DNA from 4 places in the Mycobacterium sp. 050134 genome. Region 1 is predicted to be linked to each of the others. Evidence: predicted binding sites of a transcription regulator. Region 1 holds the regulator's gene; each other region holds the start of a gene.
The links. Region 1 encodes LexA, which represses DNA repair genes until DNA is damaged. Its sites were predicted from a motif close to CGAACANNTGTTCG; they were not measured.

Region 1 (3,446 bases):
GGCGCCGCTGCTGACCGGTCTGCAGGTGCCCGGGCAGAACCAGCCGAGTGGGGCGGCCGCCCCGCCGGCCCACGCCAAGAAGTTCACCTGGCATTGGTGGTGGCTGCTGGCGGCGGTCCCGGTGCTGGTGCTGATCGTGTTGTCGGGGCTCGTCGCGTTCGGGTGGCGCCGTCGCCGCGCCGCCCAGGGCGTCGCGCCCTACGAGCAGCGGCCCGAGGACGTGGGCTATGACACCGCCCCCGACCAGCACTGGGGGTACGAGGACGCCGACGTCTCCGGCGAGCACTACCCGCCCGTCGACGTTCACCCGGCGGAAATGCACGAACCGGCGGGGCCCGCGTCACGAGTCAGCTGGCGCCGCGGCGGTGCCGTCGCGGTCGCGGGTGCCGTCCCGGACGCGGCGGGATATGACCGCTTCGGGGACGGATTCGGCGCGGGCGCCGAGGAACCCGACACCGACTCCATCCCGATCGTCTCGGACGCCGACCTGGCCCAGGCCTACCCCGAGGCCGGCTACCTCCAGGTCGACGACCGGGACCACGTCGAGGCCGACACCGCCGAGGGCGGCTACCCGCCCGCCGTATACGCCGGCGTCGCCCTGGAGACCGCGCCGGACGATCACGCGGCTGGGGTGGACGAGGCGGGCGACTGGGTGTACCCGGACGCCGCCGGCATACACGCCGACGCCGAGGTAGTGACGCCCGAGGCGGCCGCGCCCGAGGCGGCCGCGTCCGTCGCCGGGATGTTCGGTGACGTCACCCCGGAAGACGCAATAAACCTTTCCGCCGGGGCGGGCGGCGAGCCGACCACCGGACGGCACGCCGCCATCGAGCCCGACGACGCCGACGGCGTGGCCGCCTGGCCCGTCGGCGCCAATCTGGCCCCAGCCGGTCGGCCGGCGATCCATCTGCCGTTGGACGACCCCTACCAGCCGCCGGACGGGTATCCGATCAAGGCCAACGCCAGCGTCGGGCTGTACTACACGCCCGGTAGCGCCCTCTACCACGACACCCTCGCCGAGATTTGGTTGGCCAACGAGGACGTCGCGCGGGCCAACGGGTTCATTAAGGCCGACTGACGGATGGTGCGCTGGGCAGCGGCCCCGGCGTCAGATCTTGCGAATGACCGTCACGACCTTGCCGAGCACGGTCGCGTCGTTGCCCGGAATCGGATCGAACGCCGGATTGTGCGGCATCAGCCACACCTGGCCGCCCGCGCGCCTGAACGTCTTCACGGTGGCCTCGCCGTCGAGCATGGCCGCGACGATATCGCCGTTGTCGGCGACGTTCTGCTGTCGCACGACCACCCAGTCGCCGTCGCAGATCGCGGCCTCCACCATCGAGTCGCCGACCACCCTGAGTAGGAACAGCGTGCCCTCGCCAACCAACTCACGCGGCAGCGGGAAGACGTCTTCGACGGCCTCCTCGGCGAGAATCGGGCCACCCGCCGCGATGCGCCCGAGGACGGGGACGAACGTCGGTTCCGGCAGTGCGTCCGAACCGGCGACCTCGGTGGCCGGCGCCGCCACCTCGTCGTCGGCGCCGCGGACGTCGACGGCCCGCGGCCGGTTCGGGTCGCGGCGTAAATAGCCCTTCCGCTCCAGCGTCCGCAGCTGGTGGGCCACCGACGAGGTGGAAGTGAGGCCGACCGCGTCGCCGATCTCCCGGATGCTCGGCGGGTAGCCGCGGCTGGTCACCGACGCGCGAATGACATTCAGAATGGTGCGCTGACGTTCGGTCAGCGAGGAATCGTGAGACGGCGCACGGCCGCCCGCCGCGGACGAGGTGTCGTTGCTGTCGCTCATGGGACTGAGGTTAACCGCCCGGCCACGAAGAATCAAACATGTGTTCGACTGGCGTGTCGTGGCCGATCCCTCCGCAAAAAACGACCCGCACGCACCGGAATCACAACGGTGTAACTCTTCGGCATACCGGGTACTTCAACTCCATGCCAGTGATAGTGACCGACGAACTTGTCGGTGGAGTGATCTAGCGTTCTGCTCGTCCGACACACTTCGCTCACATGTTCGGCTATCGAACACACGAGCGATATAGTGTCGAACACACGAGCGAGAATTAGTTGACCGGAGGACCTGAGATGACCATCACCCACACACTCTCGCCGCGCACCAGCAGCATGCGGCGCCCGGTCAACGGGCCGGTGGAGGGCGCGCGTTACGGCCGGGAGGGGTTGGCTCACTCCCGCCGGCCCGGCCCATCGAGGCCCGCCGCCGCGGCGCCGCGCTACTACGGCACGGGTGTTCGGGTATCGGCCGCGCCGCACCGCAGGCGGCCCGTCACGCTGGCGACCACCGTCGGGCTGGCGGTGGTGGCCGGGCTGATCACGCTGTGGCTGGGTTTGGTCGCCAACGTGGGGGAGGCCCTGAACGGCAGCTCCCCGGCCGCGGCGGCCCCCGTACCCGACCGGCTCGCCGTCGTGCGGGTCGAGGGCGGGGAGTCGCTCGAGGACCTCGCTCACCGGGTGGCGCCGGACGCGCCGGCACGCCAGGTGGTGCAGCGCATCCGGGAACTCAATGATTTGGGCTCGCCGACGCTGGTCGCGGGCCAGACCCTGATCGCGCCGGTCGGTTGACGGCATCGCGCCCGCGCGGTGAAAACCGGCTCGCGCCAACGCGCCTCGGTCCTCGTCCTGGCGGGTGCACCCGGTGTGCGGTTGCGTTGGCCATGCATGGCCGTCCATGGCCGGGCGCGGGTACGCTCGGGAACTGCGATATCCGGTTGACAGCGCGGCGAAGGAGCGGTGATGCACTGTCCCTTCTGCCGCCACCCCGATTCCCGGGTCATCGACTCGCGCGAAACCGATGAGGGCCAGGCCATCCGGCGCCGCCGGTCGTGCCCCGAGTGCGGGCGCCGTTTCACCACCGTTGAGACCGCCGTGCTGGCCGTAGTCAAGCGCAGCGGAGTCACCGAGCCCTTCAGCAGGGAGAAGGTCATCAGAGGCGTGCGACGGGCGTGCCAAGGCCGGCAGGTCGACGACGACGCCCTGAACCTGCTGGCCCAGCAGGTCGAGGACACCGTGCGTGCCGCCGGGTCGCCGGAGATCCCCAGCCACGAGGTCGGCCTGGCGATCCTCGGGCCGCTGCGCGATCTGGACGAGGTGGCGTACCTGCGGTTCGCGTCGGTATACCGCTCCTTCTCGTCCGCCGAAGACTTCGAGCGCGAGATCGAGGCGCTCCGCGCGCACCGCAAGGTAGCCACCCCGAGCTGACCGGGCCCGACACCGTCACGGCTAGGGTTTTCTGCATGCCCATGGACTTGCATCCGGACCTCGTGCCGCTGGCGCCCCTGCTGGGCACCTGGACCGGTCGGGGGACAGGCAAGTATCCGACGATCCAGCCGTTCGACTATCTCGAGGAAGTCGCGTTCTCCCACGTCGGGAAGCCGTTCCTGGCGTACGGACAAAAGACCCGGGCGCCGGGCGACGGC
Region 2 (3,446 bases), on a different contig from region 1:
GTCTCACCGGGTGCGCCTGGGATCCTGCGGGTGACGCGCACGCGATCACCGACCTGGCTGTCTGCCCGCAGAGGCGGCGTTCAGGTCTGGGGCGTCAGGTGTTGGCCTCGGTGTTGGCCTGGGACGGGCATCCGCCGACGCAGCAGTGGATCGCATTCGTCGATCCGGACAATCGCCCGGCGTTCGATTTCTTTGCCTCGATGGGTTGGCATCTCGACGGTTTCGACGACGGTATGCACCGGTTTTCGCACCAGTATCGAACTGGTGCGGTGTGACGTCCTTATGGTGCCGCGCGGCGTGATCGCGGTGCGGTAGTGAGGGGGCTTGGCTCAGTCGGTGGTGCGGTCCTTGGCGAGTAGTTGGCGCCGTGCCCGGGTGCGGTAGGAGTCCCCGGTCAGGGTGAGTACTTCGGCGTGGTGGACGAGTCGGTCGATCATCGCTGCGGCGACGACGTCGTCGGAGAACGTCTCGCCCCACCGGCCGAACGGGAGGTTGCTGGTGACCATGATCGACCCGATCTCGTAGCGGGAGGCGATCAACTGGAAGAACAGGTTCGCCGCGTCTTGGTCGAACGGAATGTAGCCGACTTCGTCGATGATGATGAGCTTGTAGCGGCGGATCTTCTTCAGCTCGGCTTCCAGTCGGTTGGCCTGGTGGGCGGCGCCGAGGCGGGCGATCCAGTTCGACGCGGTGTCGAACAGCACCGAGTAGCCGGCGTGGGCGGCCTTGATGCCCAACCCGATCGCGAGGTGGGTCTTCCCGATACCCGGTGGTCCGAGCAGGATCACGTTCTCCGCCTTCGGGACGAAGGTGCCGGTAGCCAAGTGCGCCAATATGTCTCGGCGCAGTGAGGGTAGATGGTCGAGGTTGAAGTCCTCCAAGGTCTTGACTTGGGGGAAGTGGGCGGTGCGGATCCGCATGATCGTGCCGGCGGACTCGCGGTCGGCGACTTGGCGCTGCAATAAGGCGGCGAGGTATTCCTCGTGGGACCAGTTCTCGTCGTGGGCCTGATCGGCCAGGTCCTCCCAGCACCGTCCGATGGTGGGGGTCTTGAGGACTCGGGTCAGGTAGGCCAGCTGCGAAGGTAATCCGTCAGCCGGTATCCGGGAGTCCTTGAGCGCGGTGGGTTCAGCGGTGGTCTTGGTTGTGGTGGTCACGATGGTGTGTTCTCCGTAGCGATGGGTGGGGTGTCGTCGAACGGTGTGGGGTCGGTGGTGAAGTCGACGCCGAACAGGGCGTCGTAGTCCGGGAGCGCCCGTAGCGCCACGGCGTGGCCGTCGAGGTGATGGCGGGTGGCGCGGCGGCGCTGGCGTTGGCGGTCGATGTGCTGATGACGCAGCACCGCAGCCGAAGCCACATGGCCGGGATCGGTGATGACCGCATGCTTGGCCCAGCAGCGATCGTGGCGGGCGACTACCTGGCCGTCGCAGGAGATCAGGACCTCGGTCAGGCTGGCGGTGACGTCGACGAACCCACCGATGACCCGCGGGTCGACCGAGTAGTCGCACCCATCGACGCGAACGTAATAGTCACGGGCCAAACGGATTCGGTAAGATACCGGGCCTCTCGGACCCGAACGAATAGCCCTTCGGGCGGATGCGCACCGTCGGGGCCGGCTACCTAGTCGTCGACGCGGGCGCCACGGCATGGCGTTGATCGGCGAATCGAGTTTCGCGGTGTCTGTCGTAGCGGGTAGAGCTGTTGCAGTCCGGTTGGGCCGGGTTTTGTCGGTGGTGGTTGCGATGATGGCGTCATGTCTTCGACCGGATCTGCTGACGCCGTGGCGGTGAGTCCTGGCGAGCGTCTTGAGGTGTTGTTCGAGGAGTTGGCGGAGTTGACCGGTCAGCGCAATGCGATTGACGGGCGCCTGGTGGAGATCGTCGCCGAGATTGATCGGGATCAATTGGGTGGCATCACCGGGGCGCGGTCGGTGCCGGCTTTGGTGGCCTGGAAGACCGGTTGCTCGCCGGCCACCGCCCACACCCTCACCACTGTCGCGCGCCGGCTTGCGGAGTTCCCGCGCTGCGCCCAGGGCCTGCGGGAGGGCCGGTTGTCGCTGGATCAGGTCGGGGTCATCGCAGCCCGGGCCGGCGAGGGCTCCGATGAGCACTACGCGCAGCTGGCCGGGGTCGCCACGGTCACCCAGCTGCGTACCGCGATCAAGCTCGAACCCCGCCCCGAACTTGACCCCCGACCCGAATCGCAGCGCTCGATCACCAAGACCAGCAACGGGCAGGGCAGCTGTTATCGGATCACCCTTCCGCACCCCGACGCGGCGAAATTCGACACCGCGCTGGCGTCGCATCGGGAGGCGCTGATCGCCGAATGGAAGCACGATCACGGCGACGGCAAGGGCGCCCCAGATCAGCGGCCGCCGCTGCCGGGCACCCTCGAGGCGTTTCTACGCCTGGTCGAGGCGGGCTGGGACGCCGATGCGGCCCGCCGCCCCCACGGGCAGCACACCACCGTGGTGGTCCACCTCGACGTCGAGCGACGCGCCGCTGCAGTGCATCTGGGTCCGCTGCTATCCGACGCCGACCGCCGCTACCTGACCTGCGACGCCACGTGTGAAGTGTGGTTGGAACGCCACGGCGAGCCCATCGGTGCCGGCCGGGCGACCCGGCTGATCAACCGGCGGCTTCGCCGCGCCCTGGAGTACCGCGACCGGTGCTGTGCGGTTCCCGGCTGTGGTGCCACCCGCGGCCTGCACGCCCACCACCTGCGGCACTGGGAAGACGGCGGCCCCACCGAATTGGCCAACCTGGTGCTGCTCTGCCCCTATCACCACCGGCTGCACCACCGCGGCGTCATTACCATCGCCGGACCCGCAGACGCTCTGCGCGTCACCGACAACGCCGGCCAAGTACTGAGCCCAGGATCGCTGGCGCGCCCACCCACTGGGCCCCCGCCCGCCGTCCCACCGTGCCCCGGGCCCACCGGCGAGCGCGCCCAATGGTGGTGGTACGACCCCTACCAACCCCCACCGCCGGTCAAACCGACCTAGTGTCCTGAGTCGTTAATTGGTTGGTAGCATTTAGGTTTGGGGTGTGCCGAACCCTGTCGCTCCGGTGGTGGTTTTGACCGAGGATGAACGTTCTGAGTTGGTGTCGTGGTCGCGGCGGTCCACTAGCGCGAATGCTTTGGCGATGAGGTCGCGGATTGTGTTGGCAGCTGCTGATGGGCTGAGCAATACCGCGATCGCAGACAAACTCGATATTCACGTCTGCAGCGCACGCGGTTTGTGACGGGCCGGCTCGAGGGATTGCTCGATGAGCCGCGTCCGGGCCGCCCGCGCATTGTGGGCGACGAGCGGATCGAGGAGTTGATCGTGGCCACGTTGGAGACCGCGCCCAAAGACGCCACGCACTGGTCGACGCGGTCGATGGCTGAGCATCTGGGGTCGTCGCAGTCGATGGTGTCGCGGGTATGGCGGGCGTTCGGACTTG
Region 3 (3,446 bases), on a different contig from region 1:
GGGTTCGACGATGACGATGTCGCCGCTGTAGCGCAGGTACTGGCCGTCGCCGTTGGCCGCGCGCGCCGCGGGGGCCTGGTAGCGGGCGAGCGTGTCGGCAACCTGCTGTGGCGTCCCGGTGCATTCGTAGCGGGTGCCGTCCGGGTCGCGGGAGTACTCGCGATAATGGGCGGCGATGTATGAGTCGATGTCCTTGTGCAGCAACAGGATTCCGGGAATCAGGCACGCGATGGCGGCGGCCGCCAGGCCACCGGCGACCAGGAGGAGGCGGTTGCGGGTCACGGGTGCCACCGGCTCGCGGTGTGCACCACCATGCCGCCGGATGGGCCGGGGTAGAGGTGCCAGGTCTGCCACCGCCAGCCGGCGCCGTCGGGTTCGGCGGCCAGCGCGGTGAGCGCGGCGTCGTCGCCGGGGAAGGTGCCGCCCAGCCAGGCGCGCTCCCGCACGCACCGGGCTCGTAGCTCGCGCGCGATCCGCCGAAAGGAGTCCTCGTCGTGCGTGTCGGTGCGCGATTCGAGGTGGTAGCCGGGCGCGTCGGTGCGCTCCGGCAGCCGATCCCCGGCGCTGGGCGCGGTGCAGCTGACCTGCTCGGTGAAGCGCCCACTGCCGTGCTCGACGGCGACGATGTGCGAGGCGCCGAGAACCCCGAGCATCAGCATCCCGCCGCGCGGATGGGCGAGCCGGCAGGTCGCCAGGGGCGGCGGCGCGGGGGCGTTGAGCGCCAGCCGCAGCGCCCGGCCGGACACGTCCGCCGGGGTCACGGCGAGCTGATGAAGCGGCACCGTCGGGGTCCTAGGGGGAGGCGGGCGCGGGATACACCGTGAGCTCGCCGGTCCGCACCGGCTTGCCCGTCGATATCTCCCACGGGGTGTCGGGGGCCCAGCGCTCGAACGAGAGCAGCGCGCTCCCGTCGGCATTGGCGCAGTCCAGGAATTCCATCTCCCCGCCCGCGGGCAGGCCGGTCGTCCCTTCGGTGGTGTACGACGCCCGGCCGCGTTCGGACTCGTGGAACGTCACGCCGTCGACGACGTAGTGCTCACCCGGCTGCAGCGTCAGGTCCTTGCGGGTCACCCACATGACCAGCTCGAGGCGCCCGTCGTCCTCCTCCACGCTGAACCAGACCGGCTGGTCGCCGCCCTCCAGAAGATGCTCCCACCACACGAAGGGCCCCTCGCGGAACGTCACCGAGCCCCGCACCACGTAGTCGACGCCGCCGTAGCTAACGATCGCGCCCGGGCCGAGCTGGCGCGGGCCGAACTGGGCCGGCGCCGCGTCGAACGACAGCGGATCCTGGCGCGTGCGTCCCGGCGTGGGTGCCTTGGGTCGGCGCAACGCCACCACGAGGACGGCGATCGCCGCGATGAACAACGCCGCGGCGATCACGACCAGCACTGTTCCCACGGACCAGCCTTCCGCCCCCGGCTTGAGCAACGTGCGCTATAAGTTAACAGCTTTACGCCGACACACCGGCCGACTGACGAAGAATGGTCGGACCCAGCGGCTAGCCTATCGAACAGTTGTTCTACAGGCGGGAGCGGTAATGCGGGTGATGGGTGTCGACCCCGGGCTGACCCGGTGCGGCTTGTCCGTGGTGGAAAGCGGGCGCGGGCGCAGCGTGGTCGCGCTGGACGTCGACGTGGTGCGCACGCCGTCGGACGCGGCGCTGCCGATGCGGCTGCTGGCCATCAGCGACGCGGTCGAGCACTGGCTGGACACCCACCGGCCGGACGTGATCGCGATCGAGCGGGTGTTCTCCCAGCTGAACGTGACCACCGTGATGGGCACGGCGCAGGCCGGCGGGGTGATCGCGCTGGCCGCGGCGAGGCGCGGGCTCGACGTCTACTTCCACACGCCGACGGAGGTCAAGGCCGCGGTCACCGGCAACGGCACCGCCGACAAGGCGCAGGTCACCGCCATGGTCACCAAAATCCTTGCGCTGCAAGCCAAGCCGACACCGGCCGACGCGGCCGACGCGCTCGCGCTGGCGATCTGCCACTGCTGGCGGGCGCCGATGCTCGCGCGGCTGGCCGAGGCCGAGGCGGTGGCCGCCCGCCAGCGGCAGGCCTACCAGGCGAAGCTCAAGGCGCAGCTGAAGGCGGCGCGATGATCGCCTCGGTGCGCGGTGAGGTGCTCGCGGTGGCGCTCGACCACACGGTGATCGAGGCCGCCGGCGTGGGTTACCGCGTGAACGCGACGCCGTCCACGCTGGCGACCTTGCGCACGGGCAGCGAGGCCCGGCTGATCACGGCGATGATCGTCCGCGAGGACTCCATGACGCTGTACGGGTTCGCCGACGCCGAGGCGCGGAACCTGTTCCTGACGCTGATGTCGGTGTCGGGGGTGGGCCCGCGGCTGGCCATGGCGACGCTGGCCGTGCACGACGCCGCGGCGCTGCGGCAGGCGCTGCACGACGGCGACGTGGCGGCGCTGACCAGGGTGCCCGGCATCGGCAAGCGCGGCGCCGAGCGGATGGTGCTGGAGTTGCGTGACAAGATCGGCGCCCCGGGCGCCGGGGGAGCGGCGGCGAGCGCGGCGTCCAACGGCCACGCGGTGCGCGGTCCCGTGGTCGAGGCGCTGATCGGACTCGGGTTTCCGGCCAAGCAGGCCGAGGAGGCCACCGATAAGGTGCTGGCCGACGAGCAGGCCCCGACAACGTCCGGCACATTGCGGGCCGCCCTCTCGGTGCTGGGTAAGTCCCGATGAGCCGCGATTTTTCGGAGGAGCCGCCGGACCGGGACGTATCGCCGGCGTTGACCGTCGGCGAGGGCGACATCGACGTCAGCCTGCGCCCCCGGTCGTTGGGCGAGTTCATCGGCCAGCCGCGGGTGCGCGAGCAGCTGCAGCTGGTCATCGAGGGGGCGAAGAACCGCGGTGGCACACCGGACCACATCTTGCTGTCCGGTCCGCCCGGGCTGGGCAAGACGTCGCTGGCGATGATCATCGCCGCCGAGCTGGGCTCCTCGTTGCGCGTGACGTCCGGTCCGGCCCTGGAGCGCGCCGGCGACCTGGCCGCCATGCTGTCGAACCTCGTCGAGCACGACGTGCTGTTCATCGACGAGATCCACCGCATCGCCCGGCCGGCCGAGGAGATGCTCTACCTGGCGATGGAGGACTTCCGGGTCGACGTGGTGGTGGGCAAGGGCCCGGGCGCTACCTCGATCCCGCTGGAGGTCGCACCGTTCACCCTGGTCGGGGCGACCACGCGGTCCGGCGCGCTGACCGGCCCGCTGCGCGACCGGTTCGGCTTCACCGCGCACATGGACTTCTACGAGCCGGCTGAGCTGGAGCGCGTGCTGGCCCGGTCGGCGGGGATCCTCGGCATCGAGCTGGGCGAGGACGCCGGCGCCGAGATCGCCCGCCGCTCCCGCGGAACGCCGCGCATCGCCAACCGGTTGCTGCGCCGTGTCCGCGACTACGCCGAGGTGCGCGCCGACGGGATCATCACC
Region 4 (3,446 bases), on a different contig from region 1:
TGACGCCCAGGGCGTAGCAGACCGCGGAATTGGCCGCCGACCCCCTGCCCTGGCACAGGATGTTGTTGCACCGGCAGAACCGGGCGATGTCGTGCACCACCAGGAAATATCCCGGAAACCTCAGCTGGGCAATGACTTTCAGCTCGCGCTCGATCTGGGCGTAGGCCCGCGGCGCGGCATCTGCCGGCCCGTAACGGTCGCGCGCCCCCGCCATGGTCAGCTGCCGCAAAAAACTGTCCTCGGTGTGCCCGGCGGGCACGTCGAACGGCGGCAGCTGCGGGGCGATCAACGCCAGCCCGAACGCGCACCGCTCGCCGAGCTCGGCCGCGGCGCTCACCGCCTCGGGGCACCACGCGAACAGCCGGGCCATCTCCTCGCCGGACCGCAGGTGCGCCCCGCCCAGCGGGGCCAGCCACCCGGCGGCCGAGTCCAGGGACTCGCGGGCCCGGATGGCGCCCATCGCCATGGCCAGCCGGCCGCGCGACGGCCCGGCGAAGTGCGCGCCGGTGGTCGCGACCACGCCCACCCCAAAGCGCGGCGCCAGCGCAGCCAGCGCCGCGTTGCGTTCGTCGCCAAGCGGGTGACCGTGATGGCTCACCTCGATGCTGACCCGCCCGGCGCCGAACCGGTCCACCAGGTCGGCCAGCGCACGCTGCGCGGCCTCCGGTCCACCACCGGTAAGCGCCTGACGCACATGGCCTTTGCGGCATCCGGTCAGGATGTGCCAGTGCCCGCCCGCGGCCTCGGTCAGCGCGTCGAGGTCGTAGCGCGGCTTGCCCTTCTCCCCGCCGGCCAGATGCGCGGCGGCCAGCTGCCGCGACAGCCGCCGGTAGCCCTCCGGGCCGCGGGCCAGCACCAGCAGGTGCGGGCCGGGCGGATCCGGCGTCTCGGTGCGGGCCCCGGGGCCCAAGGACAGCTCGGCCCCGAACACGGTGCGCAGCTCGAGCTCGGCGGCCGCCTCGGCGAACCGCACCGCCCCGTACAGCCCGTCGTGGTCGGTCAGCGCGAGGGCGCGCAGGTCCAGCCGGGCGGCCTCCTCGACCAGCTCCTCCGGCGTGCTGGCCCCGTCCAGGAAGCTGAACGCCGAATGCGCGTGCAGTTCGGCATACGAAACGGAACGAGCAACGGACGAACGGGCCGCCCGGCCGCGCGCCGGCGCTTGATACGCCGCACGCTTGGGCGACAGCGGGGCGTCCTCCCCGACCACGGGCGGCTCGCCGGCATGGCGGGGCTTACCGGCGAGCACCCGTTCCATCTCCGCCCAGCTCGGCGGCCCGTTAAACCAACCCATGCCAGCCCACCCCGCGAGTGTATCGAATATATGTTCGATACACACCCGGCGTGTTAAACGCATCTTCAACTTCCAAACACGTTCTTAACGTCCCCGGTCTACCGCCGGACGCCGGGTTACCAGATACTGGTACGGGTGCAAAAGGCGACAGCGGGGGGCTGAGCATGGCGCAGCTGCGGACACTCGACACGGCGTTCCTGCGGGCCCACGACCCGGGCCAGCGCGCGAGCCTGGCGATCGGGGCGGTCGCGATCGTCGACGGCGCCATCCCCCGCAGCGAAGAACTCAATCGCCTTCTGGCCGAACGGGTTACCGCAATACCGCACTACGCGCAGCTGCTGCGGACGCCGGACCTCGACTGGGTTGACCACCCGGACTTCACCCTGACCGATCACCTGCACCACGCGGCCGTTGCCCGCCCCGGCGGTGACGCCGAACTGTCCCGGGCCGTGGCGCACGCCCTCGAGCGCCCCCTCGACCTGAGCCGGCCGCCGTGGGAATGCTGGGTGATCCAGGGCCTGCATGGCAACCGGTGGGCCATCGTCTTGAAGGTGCACCACTGCCTCGCCGACGGCCACTCCGCCGCCCACCTGCTCGCACGGTTGTGCGACGACGCCGACGGCGACGCGTTCGACCACGTTGCCGCGAAACCGGTGTCGGCGCCGAAGCCGCCGAAACCGGGCTGGACGCCGGCTCTCGGCGCGTTGCGGCACGCTTCGACGCTGACCGGCGCCCTCGCCGGTGCCGCGCTGCCGATGTGGCCGGGCCCCCGGGCCGCCGGGGCACACAGCGGGGCCACCCCGCGCCGCTACCGTTCGGTGCGGGTGCCGATCGCCGACGTCGACACCGTGTGCCGCAAGTTCGGCGTGACCGCCGACGACGTGGCGCTGGCCGCCCTCACCGAAGGCTTCCGGTCGGCGCTGCTGAACCGCGGCGAACGGCCGCGGGCGGATTCGCTGCGCACCCTGGCGCCCCTGCAGGGAGAACCGACGCAGTCGGCGATGTTGTCGCACCTGCCCGTCGAGCACGACGACCCGGTGCAGCGGCTGCGCAGCGTGCACCGCCGGCGGCAGGCGAACGAGACCGGCCTGCCGGAACCGGGCGGAATCCTGGAATCGGCGCTCAACCTGATACCGAACCCCTTTCGGACCAACGTTTTCCAGCTGCTGGCGCGCCTGCCCCAACGGGGCATCGTGAGCCTGGCGACCACCGCGCCGGGCCCCCGCCGGCAGCTGCGGCTGATGGGCCGCACGATGGAGCGCCTGTTACCCATCCCCCCGACCGCCGCCCAGCTGACCACCGGCGTCGCCGTCCTGAGTTACGGCGACGAGCTGGTGTTCGGCATCACCGCCGACGACGACGCCCCCTACGACGTCAAGCAGTTGGTGGCCGGCATCGAACTGGGCATGGCGCGGCTGGTCGCACTGAGCCAGGACTCGGTGCTGCTCTTCGGCACCGAGCACCGGCGCAGGCGCGCGCTTCGGGAACGCGCGCGCCGGGCCGGGCACCCGTCCACGTGGGGGCAGGCGCGTCACTGACCCGGCCCCCGCACTGCCGCCTGCCGTGAGAGGCTGGGGCGTGCGCAAATCCGGGCCGGTCAACATCGACGCGCGCCGCCACGACGCGGTGCTGTTCGACGCCGGCGCGACCGTATTTGCGCCGACCCTCGCCCGGCGCCTGCGCGAGGCCGGGGTCGGCGCCGGGGAGTTCACCGCGGTCGCCGGCGGCCCGGTCACCGCGGCCGCCGAGCTGAACGTGCGGCCGGGCCGCTGCGCCGTCGCCGCGACCGACCCGTCCGGCGTCGGCGCCGCCCGCGACGCTGGGTTCGCGCTGGTGATCGGTGTCGATCCCGGGGGGCGCCGGGAGGCGCTCGAAGCCGCCGGCGCCGACGAAGTCGTCACCGACCTGGACGAAGTCGCCGTACGGACCGGCGACCGGAGGATGTCGCAGCTTCCGGACGCGTTGCACGCCGAGGGCCTGTGCGGCGGGCATCCGGCGGTGTTCTACGACTTCGACGGCACGCTGTCCGACATCGTCAACGACCCCGGCGCGGCTACGCTGGTCGCCGGCGCGGGCGAGGCGCTGCGGCGGCTGGCCGCGCAGTGCCCGGTCGCGGTGCTGTCCGGCCGCGACCTCGCCGACGTCACCAAACGGG

Region 2: SKC42_RS02210 (HNH endonuclease signature motif containing protein) is a predicted target of LexA. The motif match lies at 1,578-1,591, and genes of this name have one in related genera.
Region 3: ruvC (crossover junction endodeoxyribonuclease RuvC) is a predicted target of LexA. The motif match lies at 1,511-1,524, and genes of this name have one in related genera.
Region 4: SKC42_RS18945 (error-prone DNA polymerase) is a predicted target of LexA. The motif match lies at 1,315-1,328, and genes of this name have one in related genera.

What each region holds. Positions count from the first base shown of each region.
Region 1 covers NZ_JAZGLV010000005.1:55,918-59,363, reverse strand. The annotation lists gene SKC42_RS07445 (LGFP repeat-containing protein) at 1-1,078, shown strand, start outside; gene lexA (transcriptional repressor LexA) at 1,109-1,804, opposite strand; gene SKC42_RS07435 (LysM peptidoglycan-binding domain-containing protein) at 2,098-2,592, shown strand; gene nrdR (transcriptional regulator NrdR) at 2,764-3,228, shown strand; gene SKC42_RS07425 (peroxynitrite isomerase) at 3,264-3,446, shown strand, end outside.
Region 2 covers NZ_JAZGLV010000002.1:45,812-49,257, reverse strand. The annotation lists gene SKC42_RS02225 (GNAT family N-acetyltransferase) at 1-275, shown strand, start outside; gene istB (IS21-like element helper ATPase IstB) at 330-1,103, opposite strand; partial or broken gene SKC42_RS02215 (Mu transposase domain-containing protein) at 1,154-1,570, opposite strand; gene SKC42_RS02210 (HNH endonuclease signature motif containing protein) at 1,754-3,004, shown strand; partial or broken gene SKC42_RS02205 (IS630 family transposase) at 3,048-3,446, shown strand, end outside.
Region 3 covers NZ_JAZGLV010000010.1:142,049-145,494, reverse strand. The annotation lists gene SKC42_RS14130 (DUF4247 domain-containing protein) at 1-282, opposite strand, end outside; gene SKC42_RS14125 (DUF2617 family protein) at 279-782, opposite strand; gene SKC42_RS14120 (DUF4178 domain-containing protein) at 793-1,401, opposite strand; gene ruvC (crossover junction endodeoxyribonuclease RuvC) at 1,541-2,107, shown strand; gene ruvA (Holliday junction branch migration protein RuvA) at 2,104-2,703, shown strand; gene ruvB (Holliday junction branch migration DNA helicase RuvB) at 2,700-3,446, shown strand, end outside.
Region 4 covers NZ_JAZGLV010000015.1:137,565-141,010, forward strand. The annotation lists gene SKC42_RS18945 (error-prone DNA polymerase) at 1-1,291, opposite strand, end outside; gene SKC42_RS18950 (wax ester/triacylglycerol synthase domain-containing protein) at 1,456-2,829, shown strand; gene otsB (trehalose-phosphatase) at 2,870-3,446, shown strand, end outside.